4 regions of the Sphingobacterium sp. NPDC055431 genome follow, and region 1 is predicted to be linked to each of the others. Evidence: riboswitches for the same ligand, from Rfam matches in the RefSeq annotation. Region 1 holds a riboswitch; each other region holds the start of a gene.
The links. Region 1 has a riboswitch for S-adenosylmethionine ahead of ACWIB3_RS15660 (5-oxoprolinase). Riboswitches for the same ligand answer to the same signal wherever they lie in the genome.
Positions count from the first base shown of each region.

Region 1 (4,383 bases):
CTGTATTTTCAATGGCACCAGTTTCATGGACCTCAATATGTCCGGTATCGGCAGCAATCACGGATTCGTATGGTTTAAGGAGATGGCTAATGACCAGCATGTTTGCTTGGGTACCTCCAGAAACAAAATAGATCTCAGCATCTGGATTGTTGATTCTTTTTTTGATGAAAGATTTTGCTTTTAGGCTGAGGTTATCTTCCCCATAACCGGCTTCCTGATCAAGATTGGTTTGGGATAGAAGGTTTAATATATTGGGGTGAGCACCCTCACTATAATCGTTTTTGAAGCTTATTTTAGATTGCATGTGTAAATATAATCGTTTTCGCAATCGGATGGAATAAAATAAAAAAAGGATTGATCAAATTGACCAATCCCTTTGTGGTTGTATAATTATTCGTTTATTTTCCAAACATTCCAGCAAGGCTATCCAAGATGTTGCCTTTAGCACTATTGTCGTTTTTCTGGTCGAAAAACTGTCCAACTAAATCACCTAAACCACCTGCAATATTAGGTTGTGATGAGCTAGCAGTGCTAGAACCACCGCCTCCTAATACGCTTCCGATCAAATCACCGATTCCGCCTCCTGAAGCACCGGCATTTGACGAGCCACCTCCAAGGATGCTTCCTAAAAGGTCTCCAATCCCTCCGCCGCCAGTTCCAGCGTCAGCTTGTTTCTTTTTACCTAAATAACCCATTACCAAAGGAGCCAATAGTGCTAAAATGCCACCGATTTTCCCCATGCTAATTCCTGATTTTTCAGAAAGGGATTGTTTTACCGTATCGGTGTTGCGACCAAAGATGTGATTTACAATTTTATCTTCATCTTCTGTTGGTCCTTGATTAAATAATCCTGCTAGGTTATCGAATATCCCCCCAGAGTGGTTATCCAATGCTTTTTGTATGCCTTGAGCTTGTTCAGGGCCCTTTTGCGCATTGTAATTCAAGGCAGACATCATCAATGGGATAGCTGCAGAAACAACCCATTGGGTTTGGTTTTTATCAAGTCCTAATTTTTCTGATATTCCTTCAGTAGCTTGTGAACCAATGCTTCCTGAAATTAAGTCACTAATGTTCATATTGTAGATTGTTATTGTTTATAAATGTTATTTTTATAACTCAAATATATTGCCAATTTTACTAGTATGAAAAAAATATGTTCAAACATCTTTGCGCTTACGGTTCTTTTGTTCTATGGTTGCAATAACCCATCGAAAAATGAAGAAGGAGTGCAAGTCGAAGACGTGAAATTATCCCTTGAATTAGCACAGGAAATTTATGCCATGCCGACCCATTGTATTGAGGTGGAGTATCCCAATAAGTTAGGCCAAGTCTTGGGGTCAGGAGCTGATCTTAAATCGCCCAAATCCCTTCGGCCTGTCTTTTATGGATGTTTTGACTGGCATTCCTCTGTTCATGGTTATTGGTCAGTAATAAAATTGCTGAAGGCATTTCCTGAACTAGATAAAGAAGGGAATATGAGGAAAGTGTTGAATAGCCATATTACGCCTGAGAATGTGCAAACTGAAATTGCTTTTTTCAATGACAAGAACAATTTAGGGTTTGAAAGGACTTATGGTTGGGCTTGGCTGTTCAAGTTGCAAGAAGAACTGGCAAATTGGGAAGATGAGGATGGGCAGCGCTGGAAAGTGGCTTTACAGCCATTAGTGGATCTGTTGGTCAAGCGATATATCGAATATCTCCCAAAATTGGTATACCCAATTAGGGCGGGACAACATGATAATTCGGCCTTTAGTTTATCGCTTTCTTTGGATTATGCCAATTCCGTAGGGGATGAGGCCTTTAAGAAATCCATTCAAGAAAACTCAATGCGTTTGTTCCAAAACGATAAGAATTGTGATCTGGCCTATGAACCGAGTGGATATGATTTTCTTTCCCCATGTTTAGAAGAAGCTTATTTGATGAGTAAATTGATGGAAAAGAATGAGTATTTAACGTGGTTGAAAGGATTTATGCCAGGATTGTTTGACCCTTCCTTCGAATTGAAACCCGAAATAGTTAAGGATAGGACGGACGGTAAATTGGTTCATTTGGATGGTTTGAATTATAGCCGAGCAGCATGTCTTTCCGGCATCAGTAAAATCGATGGAAGTTTGAAGCATTTAAAAGGCAATGCTATAGAACATTTTAACTTCTCCATAGCTAACTTAAGTGCTGAAGACGACTATATGGGAAGCCATTGGCTAGGAACGTTCGCACTGTACGCGATAGGGAGGTTTTAGGGATAGTATTGAGATGTGAGATATGAGTATTGGGATATTAACCGTACTGACTCATTTTTATTGTATTGAGATGTGAGATATGAGTATTGAGATATTAACCGTACTGACTCATTTTTAAAGTATTGAGATGTGAGTACAAAGGTATTAACCTTTATATCTCACATCTCAGATCTCATATCTCACATCTCCCTAACCTAACATAAAGGAATTAATTTATTTTCAGATAGTTTCACTGGGACACTTTGGATCTGGGTAAAGCCGTCTTCCGTACTGATTATGGCTGACAGATCGATTCCGCGATTGGATAGTGCGGAAATCAATGCAGTCCTAAAAGCTGTTTTGTTTGCACCCCAATTGGATTTTACCAAATCATTGTTCAATACAACTAATTCGTTGGTGGAATAGTGGTGGAATTTCTCCACTAGGTGCTGGTGTAAGGGTTTTGTTGTGTTCGACATACAATTAATGTTTAAAGGGTTTAACCATAATTGCATTCAGAGGCGTCTTAAAAGACTTTGCAATATTCGTTTATTTTGGCTTGTTGCCCGTATCGATTTACCACCGCGGTGTCTGTCACTCGGTTGGTATTGCATCTGCAATTCTGAATACTCTACAAACTTAGTAGATTATATTTTAATATGCAAGTGTCAAATAAAAATTTTCTATAATTCTTTTCTCAGGCGGGCAACAGGGATATTCATGGCCTCGCGATATTTTGCAACTGTCCTACGGGCAATGGAATAGCCTTTTTCTTTTAAAATCTCTGTTAGTTTCTCATCTGCCAGAGGTTTTCTCTTATCCTCATTGGCGATGCATTCTTCCAAGATTTTCTTGACTTCCTTGTTGGAAACCTCTTCACCGGACTCAGTCTGAATGGCTTCAGAGAAGAAAGATTTTAAAAGGAAAGTGCCAAATTCGGTTTGGACATACTTGGAATTCGCAACACGGGAAACCGTTGAAATGTCCATTTCGATCTTGTCGGCAATATCCTTCAAGATCATAGGTTTCAGCATTCTGTCATCACCTGTTAAGAAATAGTCATATTGATATTCCATAATGGCATTCATGGTTTTCAACAAAGTCTGCTGTCTTTGTTTGATGGCGTCGATAAACCATTTTGCAGAGTCCAGTTTCTGTTTAACAAACTGAACGGCCTCACGCATTTTCTTGTCGTTCTTTTCGGCTTTTTCGTAATGTTCAAACATTTCCTGGTAGGAGCGGGACACACGAAGCTCTGGTGCGTTCCTGCCATTTAAGGTCAGGTGCAGGACACCGTCGTTGTTGGAGATATGGAAATCTGGGATAATCTGCAATTGCTTACCAGCAACAGCTCCTGAATCGCCTGGTTTAGGATTCAGTTTTAAGATTTCGTTTACAATTTCTTTAAGCTCTTCGGAGTTTACTCCCAATTGCTTTTCGATTTTATCGTAATGTTTTTTGGTGAATTCATCCAAGTAGTTCTCTACAACCAATTGGGCCTGTTGAATTATTGGATTATTTTGATCTTTCTTACGAAGTTGTATGCTCAAGCATTCCTGAAGATTTCTGGCGCCAATTCCCGCTGGGTCAAAGGTTTGAACAATTTTCAGCATCTCTTCAACCTCATCTTCTTCAACGATGACATTTTGGGAAAAGGCTAGGTCGTCGATCAGAGAAAGGATAGGTCGGCGCAGATAACCATCATCATCCAAGGAACCGATGATTTGTTGGCCTAGTACATAATCTTTATCAGAAAGGGCAAGTAAGTCAAGCTGATTTTGAAGATTTTCAAAGAAGGAGTCTTGGACTGCGATAGGGATTTCTTTTTTACCATCCTCATCATCATGGTCATAACCTCCACCGTAATCTTTATAGTCGTCTTCCTGGATATATTCATCTACGCTGAATTCGTCATCATAGCTATTGTCTTCCATGTTGAAGTCGTCATCCGGATCTTTGTCTGGGTATTCTTCGACAGGGTCGTTCATGTTGGTCAAACTACCATCTTCCAAGGCTGGATTCTCTTCAAGTTCTTCTTTGATACGGGCATCTAATGATACAGTAGGTACCTGAAGCAATTTTATGAATTGAATTTGTTGCGGTGAAAGTTTCTGTAATAATTTTTGTTGTAGTGTTTGCTTTAACATGTCCCCGATAAATAAGT
Region 1 covers NZ_JBSHLH010000020.1:41,612-45,994, reverse strand. Annotated here, with positions in the region: gene ACWIB3_RS15675 (threonine aldolase family protein) at 1-304, opposite strand, end outside; gene ACWIB3_RS15670 (DUF937 domain-containing protein) at 399-1,076, opposite strand; gene ACWIB3_RS15665 (DUF2891 domain-containing protein) at 1,143-2,240, shown strand; gene ACWIB3_RS15660 (5-oxoprolinase) at 2,435-2,698, opposite strand; SAM-I-IV-variant riboswitch at 2,760-2,854, opposite strand; gene rpoN (RNA polymerase factor sigma-54) at 2,903-4,366, opposite strand.

Region 2 (4,383 bases), on a different contig from region 1:
CAAAAAGGAATATGCATTATCAGGAGCATTATTGTTCAGTGTAATATTCGTTTGAGCACGGATTATTATCATACTAAAGGACGTGAACCCGAAAAAGACCAAACAAGTACCTAAAATCAAGAGATTTAGGATAGGCTTGTTCTTTCTGATCGAATACATAATGCCGAAAACCGCTGCTGAAACTAAGAGCAGGACAAACAGAACAATGCCTGAACCAAATGGCATACCCAATGTATTAACGAAGAAGAGATCAAATCCTGCTGCTATCTTTACAGAATATTGGATCACTCCCCAAAGAATAAAGGCTAAGGCGAGAACTCCCCAAGCAAAGGATTTAATTGCACCTTTCCAGGTCACCTGCTTAGACTTCCTGAAATAGATCAGGAGTGCTATGGCTGGAATCGTCAATAAATTCAACAGATGAACTCCGATGGATAGTCCCATCACATAGGCAATCAGCAATAGCCATTTATTGGAATCCGGTTCATCTGCCCTTCTCTCCCACTTCAACGCCAACCAAAATACAATGGCGGTACAAAGTGAAGACATGGCATAGACCTCTGACTCCACAGCAGAATACCAAAAGGAATCTGTAAAGGCATATGCCAGAGCTCCTACCGCTCCAGCAGCGAAAATCTGCAGATTTTGGAGGCTATTCCCTTCTGACTTTCCTAAAAGCAGTTTTCTTGCCAAGGCTGTAATGGTCCAAAACAAAAACATAATGGTCAAGGCTGAACAAAATGCCGAACCTAAATTCATCCAAAGTGCAATATGTTCCTTATTTCCAAGAGCAAGGTTTGAAAACAGGTTCTGAACCAAGAGAAACAAGGGTGCCCCAGGTTGATGTACAATTTCCAGCTTATCCGATGCCGCAATAAACTCACCGGTATCCCACCAACTGATGGATTGATCCACAGTGAATGCATACAATACAAACGCAATAACAGCACATAGCCAGCCGAGAAGATTGTTGATTTTGCTATAGTTCATAATAGTAGGTAATAAATGTGATTTAAATTTAAAAAAGAATTATCTCCCACATTTGTGATTAACATTATTTAACATGGAATACGGCTGCTCTCTTTCTTCCAAAAAGGCCTTATCATTGCTGGATTTTCAGGAGCTTTATTTGGATTTGTTTTACCCACATTCCGAAAACTCGCAAAATGAATAGAATTTTATCCAAGTCATTCTCGAAGCTGTCTCGAAGCTGTCTCGAATGAGACTGCTATATTGGTTAAAAAACTCTCCTCATGATAAACGACAAAAGGCGAATGAAATCATCCGCCCTTTGTTCTTATTTTAGAGTTAGTCAATTTAATTACACTAATTTTTCAACGATATTTTTAGTAGGTCCAGGATTACTCATGGTGTAGAAATGCAGTACTGGAACTCCAAAGTCTATTAATTCCTTACATTGCTGTACTAGCCATTCTTCGCCAACTCGCCTAACATCCGCATTGGTTTTACAGGATTCCACGGCATCGCTTAGGTCTTCTGGAATATCCAAGTGGAAAATCCGAGGAAGGGTAATCAATTGCTTCTTGGTTGTCAACGGCTTCAGTCCCGGAATAATAGGAACATGAATATCATTTTCCCTACACTTCGTCACAAATTCCTTATATTTTTCTACGTTAAAAAACATTTGGGTAACGATAAATTCAGCTCCCATTTCTACCTTTTTCTTCAACCATTTAAAATCGGTATTGAAGTTAGGTGATTCAAAATGTTTCTCGGGGTATCCGGCAACGCCGATACAGAAATTGGTCTTTTCGGATGAGCCTATATCTTCATGTAGGTAGGAACCTTCGTTCATATCCACCACTTGTCGCAATAGGTCGGTTGCATAAGCATGTCCTCCAGCGGTTGGGATAAAGTCGGCATCACCTTTTCTGGCATCACCTCTCAGCACCAATACATTATCGATACCTAAGAAGTTCAGGTCGATAAGTGCGTTTTCAGTTTCTTCTTTGGTGAAACCACCGCAGATCAGATGCGGAACCGCATCAACTTTATATTTACTCATGATGGCAGCACAGATGGCTACCGTACCAGGTCTTTTTCTATAGGATACCCTTTCCAACAATCCGTTAGCATGTTGTTTGTACAGGTAATCCTCACGGTGGTACGTCACATCGATAAAGGGAGGTTTGAATTCCATCAGTTCATCCATCGTTTGGAAGATACTTTGGATACCCTGCCCTTTAGCAGGAGGTAACAGCTCAAAAGAATATAAGGTCTTGCCTTTCGCGTTCTTGATGTGATCTACGATTTTCATAAAAATATATTAAGGCTTAGAGAGAACACAGTGAACACTGATTCTTTGGCTTATCTTTCCCATTTTGGGGGTAGAATGTAGCACCTTGACTGGTGTCAGGTTGCTAAGGCTTCAGCGGGTCTAGTCCCTCTGCCTTTCTCTATAAGCGAGGGCTAATATCGTCAATAGCAAGGTAATCTCAAAATGTTTCAAGAAAAAACTTTGCGGATGGCATTGAATCAGAAGGAATCAGGGTTGGATGGATGGGACATATAAATGAATGGAAGAAGGTATGATCATAAAAAAATGGGCGTTTATGAAACGCCCATTCTCTTTTCAAAATATCTTATTAATCTTCTAGGTACATATCTATCAAACCTTCAGGAAGGTTCAATACGATAATCTTTTCTTCGGGGTCTATGCCGACGATGAAGTCCTCATTAAGGGGAAACATGGCGTCTCGGCCATCGATATCTACGGTTGCGATAAATTGCTGTGGCATCTCTTGGACATGGGTAATTTCGCCCAATTCGCCTTCGTCTTCCTCAATGGCGGTATAACCTACCAGATCATGATAGGTAAAATCATCGGGATCACGTTCTGGCATTTTATCGTTTGGCAGGTAGATTTGCTTTCTCAATAAAGGTTGGGCTTTGTCAATATGGTCAACATCTTCAAAGTTGACATAAGCTGTGCTGTTATTGTGAAATTTGACCTTTTCTACAAAGAATGGCACCAATTTCTTGTCCATCTCCAAGAAAACTACATCCAGATCAAGGTCCATATAGTTATCAAATTCAAAAAACAGTTGCAGTTCACCCTTCAACCCTCGGGTTTTACTGACATAACCGATATAAAAACATTGATCTTTCGTCATATTCACAAATTAATTTCCAAAAATACGGAATTCTTTTTCTGTTGGGATTTTAGGGATGTAAAATCAAGATAAAATGGGAACAAAAAAGCCGGTTCATAGAATGATCCGGCCATTTTGAATACTTTATGAAGAGATTATCCTTCAGTTTCTTCAGTGTTTTCAGTAGCATCAGCAGCTTCTTCTGCTTCTTCTGTAGCTGTTTCTTCAGCAACAGGAGCGTTTTTAGCAGCGATAGCAGCAGCTCTGTCTTCTTTTTTCTTAGCTTCAGCAGCTAAAGCAGCTTTCTTAGTCTCATCTTTAGATTTCGCTAAGCCTGATTTCTTTCCTTCGATTTGAGCATCTTTACCTTCAGCCCATTTAGTGAAAAGTTCTTCAGCTTTAGCTTCATCAAAAGCTCCTTTTTTCACACCGCCTTGTAAGTGTTTTTTGTATAAAACACCTTTGTAAGAAAGGATAGCGCGAACTGTGTCAGTAGGTTGGGCACCTTTGTTCATCCAGTCTAACGCTTTTTCGAAATCCAAAACGATAGTTGCTGGGTTAGTGTTTGGGTTGTAAGAACCTAAACGCTCGATGAACTTACCATCACGTGGTGAACGGCCGTCTGCTACTACTACGTGGTAAAAAGGTTTTCCTTTTTTACCGTGTCTCTGCAATCTGATTTTAGTTGCCATGTTTTTTCTTTATTTATGTATTCAACATATCCCCCGTTGCTTCATGCAGGAGGGGACGCAAAGATACAAAGTATTATCAATTAATACAATAGAGAATTTAAAGCTGTTTTATCTGTAAAATATGCCCTCCTTCCGAGCTATAATCTTGAAAAAGATTTGAGTAATCTCCTAATAATACCGATATTCAGATACTTCAAACCATTGACATCTTATGCAAAGAATTGCTCCTTTAAGGATTGTAAAAGCTTCCGCTGGATCTGGAAAAACATTTTCTCTCACCGTACATTACCTGACCCTGTTGCTATCAAAAGAGAGCAGCTATCGGGAAATCCTCGCCGTTACCTTTACCAACAAGGCTACAGCCGAAATGAAAGGCCGTATCATGTCCGTCCTTCATGGCTTGGCAATCGGCAGTACAGCAGATGACATTGAGCAGTACAGACAGCAATTATTGCAGCAGAACACGCAATGGGACCCTGTAAGCATTCAGGAAAAAGCCAATCGGATCTACAGGAGGATCCTCCATGACTACAGCCATTTCTCGGTAAGTACCATTGACGGGTTTTCGCAAAAGGTGA
Region 2 covers NZ_JBSHLH010000015.1:106,813-111,195, reverse strand. Annotated here, with positions in the region: gene ACWIB3_RS13770 (glycosyltransferase family 117 protein) at 1-990, opposite strand, end outside; gene ACWIB3_RS13765 (methylenetetrahydrofolate reductase) at 1,322-2,278, opposite strand; SAM riboswitch class I at 2,326-2,426, opposite strand; gene rimM (ribosome maturation factor RimM) at 2,607-3,134, opposite strand; gene ACWIB3_RS13755 (30S ribosomal protein S16) at 3,269-3,805, opposite strand; gene ACWIB3_RS13750 (UvrD-helicase domain-containing protein) at 4,017-4,383, shown strand, end outside.
Region 2: another riboswitch for S-adenosylmethionine. It lies ahead of ACWIB3_RS13765 (methylenetetrahydrofolate reductase); the one in region 1 lies ahead of ACWIB3_RS15660 (5-oxoprolinase).

Region 3 (4,383 bases), on a different contig from region 1:
GAATTCCTGTTCTTGTGGAGGGAATAGCACATCCGAAGGAATACCTATGATCAGGGCATTGACGCCCTCAATTGAGCTTAATACTTGCTCCACCTGTCCACGTCCTCTGCCTAGATGATGGCTATCCATGGCTTTGGTCAAATACCAATAGGAAAATGCATTGAATCTCTTGACTAATTTATCCCCTTGATAGGCTTGGTAGGAGGATGCTTTGTAAGCGTCTGTTTTGTCATGGTCCGATTCCACTTGGGTCGTTCCATAGGCATTGTATGTCCTATACGACAATAGTGCCATGCTGCGGGCCGCCTTTAATCCGTTCAATCCAGCATCATCCCTTTGCTCTTTAAAGCTGGAATCTGCTTCGATCGCAAGCCTTTGGCTTTCATTGAATGCGATACCCCACGGTGAGAAAAACGCATTTGTTCCGATAGCAATCAGATTATGGATCTTTATGGTTTTGGATACCGTCCATTCCAAAGCTTGTTGACCGCCTAGAGATCCTCCAATCAAGGTGTTGATTTCTTGGATCCCTAGATGATCAGCTAATAGTCCATGTGCTTTAACAATATCTCTGATCGTGAACTGAGGAAAGTCCGAATAATAGGGTAGGTTGGTATCAGGGTCAATGGATAGGGGATTCGTCGTCCCATAATGTGAGCCCAGTACATTGGCACAGATAATGAAATAATCCTTATCGTTGAATAACTCATTTTCGCCAAATAATCCTGGCCACCAGTCAAAAACATCTGAATTTGCAGTCAATGCATGACATACCCAAATTACATTGGATTTATCCTCATTTAGCTTTCCATAGCTATGGTAGGCTATCTGTAGGTTTGCCAGTTTTTTACCACTCTCTAATTCGAAGTCTTGGCTATATCCGAAAGTCTTTACACTCATTCTCTTTAATTATCTTCCTCCTAAAAAATCAGTTAAGCCCCCACTTACTTGATTTTGTCAAATGCTTGTGTTAAGTCTGCTTTAATATCGTCGATGTGCTCGATACCCACCGAAAGTCTCAATTGACCTGGAGCAACTCCAGCTGCTTTCTGCGCCTCTGCACTCAATTGTTGGTGTGTCGTTGCCGCAGGATGGATAATCAGGGATTTCGCATCTCCTACGTTCGCCAAATGGCTGATCAATTCCAAAGAGTCAATGAACTCATTCGCCTTATCAACTCCACCTTTGATGGTAAAGGATAATACCGCACCATATCCGTTTTTCAGATATTTTTGTGCATTCTGATGGTATGGGTGGTTTTTCAATCCTGGGTAGCTTACTTGCTCTACTTGTGGATGTGCTTCCAACCATTGTGCGATTTCCAAGGTATTGTCAACATGGCGTTGAACACGAAGAGACAAGGTCTCCAGACCTTGTACCAAAAGCCATGAATTGAATGGAGATAGGGCAGGGCCGAAATCTCTTAATCCTTCAACGCGAGCGCGGATAGCAAATTGAATGTTCCCAAACGGTCCGCCTTCACCGAATACATCCGAGAATACTAAACCATGGTAACCTTCAGAAGGCTCTGAGAATTGTTTGAATTTACCATTTCCCCAGTTGTAGTTACCGCCATCGATAATCACACCACCAATACTCGTTCCGTGACCACCGATCCATTTTGTTGCCGATTCTACAACCACATTGGCGCCATGCTCCAATGGTTTGAACAGATAACCGCCAGCACCAAAAGTGTTGTCCACGATCAATGGTAGGTCATGTTTCTTGGCAACCGATGCGATACGCTCGAAATCAGGAATATTGTAACTCGGATTCCCAATCGTTTCTACATAGATCGCTTTAGTTTTATCGTCGATCAAGGCTTCAATTTTATCTGCATCCGAATCTTCAGCAAATCTTGCCTCAATGCCTAATCTCTTAAAAGAAACCTTGAACTGGTTATAGGTACCTCCGTAAAGATTTGATCCTGAAACAAAGTTTTCACCTGCCTCGAGGATATTGGTCAAGGCCAAGAATTGTGCTGCCTGACCAGAAGACACAGCTACAGCTGCCACACCACCTTCTAATGCCGCGATACGTTTTTCAAAAACATCCGTAGTTGGATTCATGATCCGCGTATAGATGTTTCCAAATTGCTTAAGGGCAAATAAATTCGCGCCATGTTCCGCATTTTCGAAAACATAGGAGGTAGTCTGATATATAGGTAATGCTCTGGATCCAGTTGTAGGGTCTACATCTTGACCTGCGTGCACTTGTAGTGTTTCAAATTTAAGATTTTTGTTGTCTGCCATTTTTATGTTGATTATTGATGTTAGTAAATTGAATATATGATTTCCTTTCTTGCTGTGCTATTGGTCGTCTGTACTCTATTATTTTTGCACTTTTTCCTCGTGCTCAAACATAGTGACGACTATCGCATTCGGGTAATGCAAATAATACAGCTGGAAATAAATTGAATGTTGAGATCTGTTGCTGGTTTTCCAACAAGATACACTAATTCCGATTTTGAAAATTTTGAAGTCATAGTCTATTTCATTTATATGCTCCTGGGCTTTATTGCCTCGGACAGGAATTGGCACCTTTTCAATCCTTATTGAAGGTTGCCAGTGGGTCATTGAGCCAGTCTCTCGCCACTTCTTTATAAATCAAGACCATCTTTTTAGAGAGGTAATGATTAGCGTACCACTATCGAAGTACTCCGCAAATATAGTTCACGAAATTTAATTTTGCAATCTTTTTCTGAAAAGTTTATTCTTTGGCAGATCCCATTACCACTTTTCCCTATAAAGACCAGGGCTTCAACCTTTGTTAGTCCCTTCTCTAACGTCGGTTGAAGCCCCAATATTTTTCTGATATATATTTCCGATCAACTAAAAGGTAGTTGTCTTCGCATCACGCATTTGAATGATTTTGTCTACCACGTAGCGTGTATTCCCACGCCATGGTAATACGCCATGATATTCCTTATAATGAAGGTCAAAGGCTTTCCCGCTATTTAGTTCCAAGATATGGAAAACTGAGTCGTTTTCAATGGAGAATTCAAATTCATTGCTCGAAAGACCGGTCCCGGTCTTTTGCGAACGGATCCCCTCTTGGATCAGCTTTCCTTCGTAGGTCTTGAATAAATTTCCCTTTTTTACCGCATAATTCAAAACGCCAGATTTAACGCCTTCTCCAAATACAAAATAATATTTGAAATAAACAAATCCAGCAAAAGCCAGAAATAGAATAAGTAAAAACCAGCTGATGAATTTCTTGAACTTTGAACCTTTAGTGCTAGGTTGTGGGTTAGTTGTTTCCATTTTTTTTGATTCAGTTTCTATTTGGTAACAAAAAGAATACCTAAAAATAAAAAAGGTTGGCGAATTTCCATTGCCAACCTTATATTTTTTTTAACCTAGTAGCTGCATCTCTGCATCGATTGCTTCCTTGGTCTTGTCACTTACCGGAACCAATGGAAGCCTAACATGGTCTTTGCCAATCCCTTTCTTTTCTAGGATATATTTGACACCAGCAGGATTTCCCTCAATAAAACAAAGGTCAATGATCTTCAATAATTCCAAGTGAATGGCCCTTGCTTCCACATAGTTTCCTTCGCGACATAGATGTGCCAAGGCTGAAACTTTGGTAGGGTAGGCATTGCCGACAACCGAAATGATTCCGGCCGCACCCATCGCCATCATAGGCAATGTAACGGGGTCATCCCCAGAAATCAGGAGAAAGTCCTTTGGTTTATCTCGAAGGATCTCACTGAACTGTGCAAAATTCCCCGATGCTTCCTTGGTCGCTACAATATTTTTAAAACCCTTGGCCAAACGAACGGTAGTCGCTGGACTTATATTGCTGCCCGTCCTTCCTGGTACATTATAAAGGATAATAGGAAGTTTAGATGCCTCCGCGATTGCTTTGTAATGCTGATAGATGCCTTCTTGTGTTGGTTTGTTATAGTATGGAGAAACCGAAAGGATCGCAGCATAGTCAAGGATCTCAAAGTTCTTGATCTGTTCCACGATTTCATAGCTGTTGTTTCCACCAATTCCAGCTACCAATGGAATACGCTTATTAACGTGCTTCGAAGTAAATTGCCACAGCTTCTTTCGTTCATCTTGGGTTAGGGTAGCTGTTTCTCCAGTGGTACCCAATGAAACCAAATAATCAATGCCACCTTCAATCTGAAAATCTATCAGATTGCCGAGGCTTTCGTAATCTACTGTGCCGTCTGCGTGAAATGGAGTGACTAATGCCACTCCCGCACCTTGAAGCTCGTTCATCGTTTATGTATATTTATTTATTTTATTCTTATTTATTGATCATCGCCAGCAGCTGAACATCCGAGATCATCGGAACCTGAAGTTTTTCTGCCTTCGCTAATTTCGATGGTCCCATTTTGTCTCCTGCCACCAGATAGTTCAGTTTTGAAGA
Region 3 covers NZ_JBSHLH010000003.1:115,028-119,410, forward strand. Annotated here, with positions in the region: gene ACWIB3_RS05060 (homoserine O-acetyltransferase family protein) at 1-900, opposite strand, end outside; gene ACWIB3_RS05065 (O-acetylhomoserine aminocarboxypropyltransferase/cysteine synthase family protein) at 945-2,252, opposite strand; SAM riboswitch class I at 2,495-2,608, opposite strand; gene ACWIB3_RS05070 (hypothetical protein) at 2,832-3,263, opposite strand; gene dapA (4-hydroxy-tetrahydrodipicolinate synthase) at 3,354-4,232, opposite strand; gene ligA (NAD-dependent DNA ligase LigA) at 4,261-4,383, opposite strand, start outside.
Region 3: another riboswitch for S-adenosylmethionine. It lies ahead of ACWIB3_RS05065 (O-acetylhomoserine aminocarboxypropyltransferase/cysteine synthase family protein); the one in region 1 lies ahead of ACWIB3_RS15660 (5-oxoprolinase).

Region 4 (4,383 bases), on a different contig from region 1:
TCTCTTCTGTGCTAGGAACACGTGGAGAGTGGATATCATATACACCTGGACCAATATCGTTAGGATATTTGAAGTCTGCGAAAGCATCTAACAGTTCCATTTGAGAACGAGAAGTCTCGATGGTGATTACGTCAGCATCCATGGCAGCGATATCTTGGATAATATCGTTGAACTCAGAATAGCACATGTGCGTGTGGATTTGTGTATCGTCATCAACATTGGATGAAGAAACGCGGAATGCACGTACAGCCCAGTCTAAGTATTCCTGCTGATCAGCTTTGCGTAGAGGAAGTCCTTCACGGATAGCTGGCTCATCAATTTGGATGATCTTGATACCTGCTTTTTCCAATGCCTGAACTTCGTCCAAGATTGCCAAAGCGATTTGGTATGTAGTTGTAGAACGAGGTTGGTCGTTACGTACGAATGACCATTGTAAGATGGTTACAGGACCAGTCAACATTCCTTTTACAGGACGGTTAGTCAAAGACTGCGCATAAGCAGACCAACGAACAGTCATGTCTTCAGGACGGTAAACATCACCAAAAATAATTGGAGGTTTAACACAACGAGAACCGTAAGATTGAACCCATCCGTTTTGTGTGAATGCATATCCAGCTAATTGCTCACCGAAGTATTCCACCATGTCATTACGTTCGAATTCACCGTGTACCAATACATCGATATCTAAATCTTCCTGTAAACGGATTGTTCTTTCTGTTTCAGCAGCGATTTCTTTATCGTATTCTTCTTGAGAGATGGCACCTTTTTTCAAGTCAGCTCTCCATTTACGAACATCCTTAGTTTGTGGGAATGAACCGATTGTAGTGGTTGCGAATCCTGGAAGATTGAACTTCGCTTGTTGCGCTTCTTTACGAGCGTTGAAAGTAGAAGTACGCTTAGCATCTTCATCAGTGATGTTGCTGACGCGGTTTTTAACCTCTGGTCTGTGGATTAATGGAGAAGTACGGCGGCTTTCAGCAGCTTCTTTGTTTGCGTCGAAACGTTTTTGTGTTTCAGCATCAACTTCACCTTCAGCCAATACTGCAAGGTCTTTTACCTCAGCTAATTTTTGTTTAGCGAATGCTAACCAGTTTTTAACCTCAGCAGGTAGGGACTCTTCATTGTTCTCATTGTCCAAATCAAAAGGAACATGCAATAAAGATGAAGAAGGAGCGATCCATACACGGTCTTTTCCTAAAGCATCAACAGCTTGTTTGATTTTTTTCAATGAGTTTTCGTAGTCGTTTTTCCAAATGTTACGGCCTTCAACAACACCTAATGAAAGGGTTAGGGAAGCAGGAACTTTGGATAATATCGTGTCAAGTTGGTTTTCACCACGAACTAAGTCTAGGTGTAACGCATGCACAGGAAGGTTAACAGCAATGTCTTCGTTGTTTCCTAATGCCTCGAAGTATGTAGCAACGATTAATTTGATGCCTTTGGCAGCTGCAGCTAACTTTTCGAATACTTTTCCGTAAAGAGCTTTGGTAGCATCATCGATATCTAAAGCCAAGAAAGGCTCATCGATCTGCACGTATTTAGCGCCAGCATCAGCAAGTTTAGCCAAGATCTCTTCGTATACTGGAAGTAATCTGTCGATTAGATCGATACGGTTAAAATCAGCTTCTTTTTCTTTACCTAACAATAAGTAAGTGATAGGGCCAATCAGGACAGGTTTAGTTTCGATACCTGATTGTTTTGCTTCATTGTATTCACTTAGGAATTTTTCTGAAGTCAGTTTGAATTCTTGATCTTTCACGAATTCAGGAACGATATAGTGGTAGTTTGTATCAAACCACTTGGTCATTTCCATGGCAGTTACATCAACGCCACCTTCTTGGAAACCACGAGCCATCGCAAAATATAAGTCTAGGTTATATTGGCGATCGATTTTGTTCAAAAGGGAGTTGTAACGAGCGGGAATAGCTCCAACAGTTAAAGATAAGTCTAGGACTTGGTCATAGAATGAGAAATCATTCGATGGGATCAATTCGATACCTGCATCTTTTTGAGTCTTCCAATTGCTTTCACGGATTTTAAGTCCAGCCTGCAATAATTCTTCCGCGCTGATTTTCTTTGCCCAGTAAGCTTCGTTAGCTTTCTTCAGTTCACGGAAAGCACCCACACGTGGGTAGCCTAAATTGTTTGTTAATAGCATATAGTTCTCTACTAAATTAAATAAATTCCAATAAGTCTTTTTGCTAAGAGAAGGCTACCTAGGATTCCTGTAACCAGCTTATCTTTCCCAATCGGGGTAGAATGTAGCACCTTGTCAAGTGACAGGTTGCTAAGGCTTCATCGGGTCTAGTCCCTCTGCCTTTCTCTATAAGCGTCGGCTAAGTTATGGATAAGATTTTTATTTTCCAAGGAAAATCTTTAGACTATCAGACAAAAGACACAAGACAATAGAAAAGCTGAGGTCCTTAAACAACCATAAGAAAGGGGAATAGTGTAAACTATTCCCCTTTCTTATGGTAATAATATTTTTATCTTTAGGACATGAAATTGGACAGATATTTATCCCATATCTTCAGTCTACTGTCTTATGTCTATTGTCTCAAGTCTTTTTAGCTAACCAACAATTTATATCCTTTACCATGCACATTGACGATTTCCACGTTTGGATCTTCTTTGAGGTATTTCCTCAGTTTACTTAGGAATACGTCCATGCTTCGGCCGGTAAAGTAATTGTCGTCATGCCATATTTTGATCAGGGCTTCTTCGCGGGTCAGGACATCGTTTTTCTTTAAGCAAAGCAAACGAAGCAACTCGGCCTCCTTGGTAGACAGTTTCTGCTGTTGACCTTTGTAGGAGATAATCTGACTGGTGTAATCGAAGAAATAATCGCCGATCTCAAACTTGTCTGATACTTCTTCTTCTTTGTCCTTGGAAGCTCTCTTTAATAGCGCATTTATTCTCAATAAAAGTTCTTCAACACGGAAAGGCTTGGTGATATAGTCGTCACCACCTAGTTCGAAGGCCTGGGTTTTGTCCTCCATCATGCCTTTTGCAGTAGCATAGATGATAGGGACCGTCTGATTGATCTTGCGGATATCCTTTCCAAGGGAGAAGCCATCTTTTTTGGGCATCATGACATCCAGGATGCAAAGGTCGAATTCTTCCTTTCGGAAGGCATCCATTCCTTCTTGACCATCTGTACAGAGCACAACGTCAAATTTTCCTTTTAATTCAAGATAATCCTTCAGTAATTCGCCCAAATTAGGATCATCTTCTGCTAATAATATCTTTTGATTCATACTTTTCTCTTTCTTATGTTATGCTACTTCCTTGGATGCGTCCTTTAAAGGAAGCGTTACTTCAAATTGTGTGCCTTTATCTTTTTCGCTTTTTACGGAGATTTTTCCGTTCAGTCTTTTGATGATATCGTTAACATAGCTTAGCCCTAGACCGAAGCCTTTCACGTTGTGGATATTTCCCGTAGGTATGCGATAGAACTGGTCAAATATCTTTTCCTGTTGGTCCTTGGTCATTCCCATTCCCTTGTCTGCAACTGATATTACGATACTGTTCCCTCTATTAAAAGTCTTAAAAGTGATTTCTGGTTTTTCTTGAGAGTATTTAATTGCATTGTCGACCAGGTTGAACATCACATTGGAAAGGTGAAGTTCATCGCCAACCACTAAATCATTGCCTGCTGAAATGTCAATATTCAAGGTGCCTTCTGCCTTGTCCATCTGTAGTCGCATGCTCTCCAAGACTGCGTTGGCCAAGGAGTTGATGTGCACATTGGTGCGCTCGATCTTTAGGTTTTCTTTCTCCAGACGGGCAATGTTCAGGACGCGTTCGATATGCGAGCCTAAACGGACATTCTCATCGTAGATAATGTTTGCCAATTTGTTGACACGCTTGCCATCGGCGGAAATCTCAGGGTCACGTAAGGATTCACTGGCGATCATGATGGTGGCTACAGGCGTCTTGAACTCGTGGGTCATGTTGTTGATGAAGTCGGTTTTCATCTCCGACATCTTCTTCTGTTTGAAGATGATGCTCAAGGTATAGGCAAAACATCCGATCAACAGCGCCAATAAGGCTAGGATGGTCGGAAATAGCCAATAGCCCATGGTCTCGGCAATAATTCCGCCCTTGTTAGGGAAATGTATGCTGAGCTCGCCAGGAGCATTGCCACGGTCTCCTTGGAATAGTCTAGCGGTATAGATCAAAGGATTATTGACTTCCTTGAGTTGCTCGTTGTTGAATTGATAGACTCCTTGGAAAACGGGCATCTTATTGAAATCCTTGATCTCCATGACGAAGGAGGATTTTATTCCTCTTTCACGGAGTTCGTGGATCAATAGATTGACGGTTTTCTTCCCGTTGATACGTTCGGCCAAAGGTCTTTTGGATAATTCCATACCCATGGCT
Region 4 covers NZ_JBSHLH010000011.1:103,331-107,713, reverse strand. Annotated here, with positions in the region: gene metE (5-methyltetrahydropteroyltriglutamate--homocysteine S-methyltransferase) at 1-2,158, opposite strand, end outside; SAM riboswitch class I at 2,234-2,332, opposite strand; gene ACWIB3_RS11655 (response regulator transcription factor) at 2,568-3,257, opposite strand; gene ACWIB3_RS11650 (sensor histidine kinase) at 3,276-4,383, opposite strand, start outside.
Region 4: another riboswitch for S-adenosylmethionine. It lies ahead of metE (5-methyltetrahydropteroyltriglutamate--homocysteine S-methyltransferase); the one in region 1 lies ahead of ACWIB3_RS15660 (5-oxoprolinase).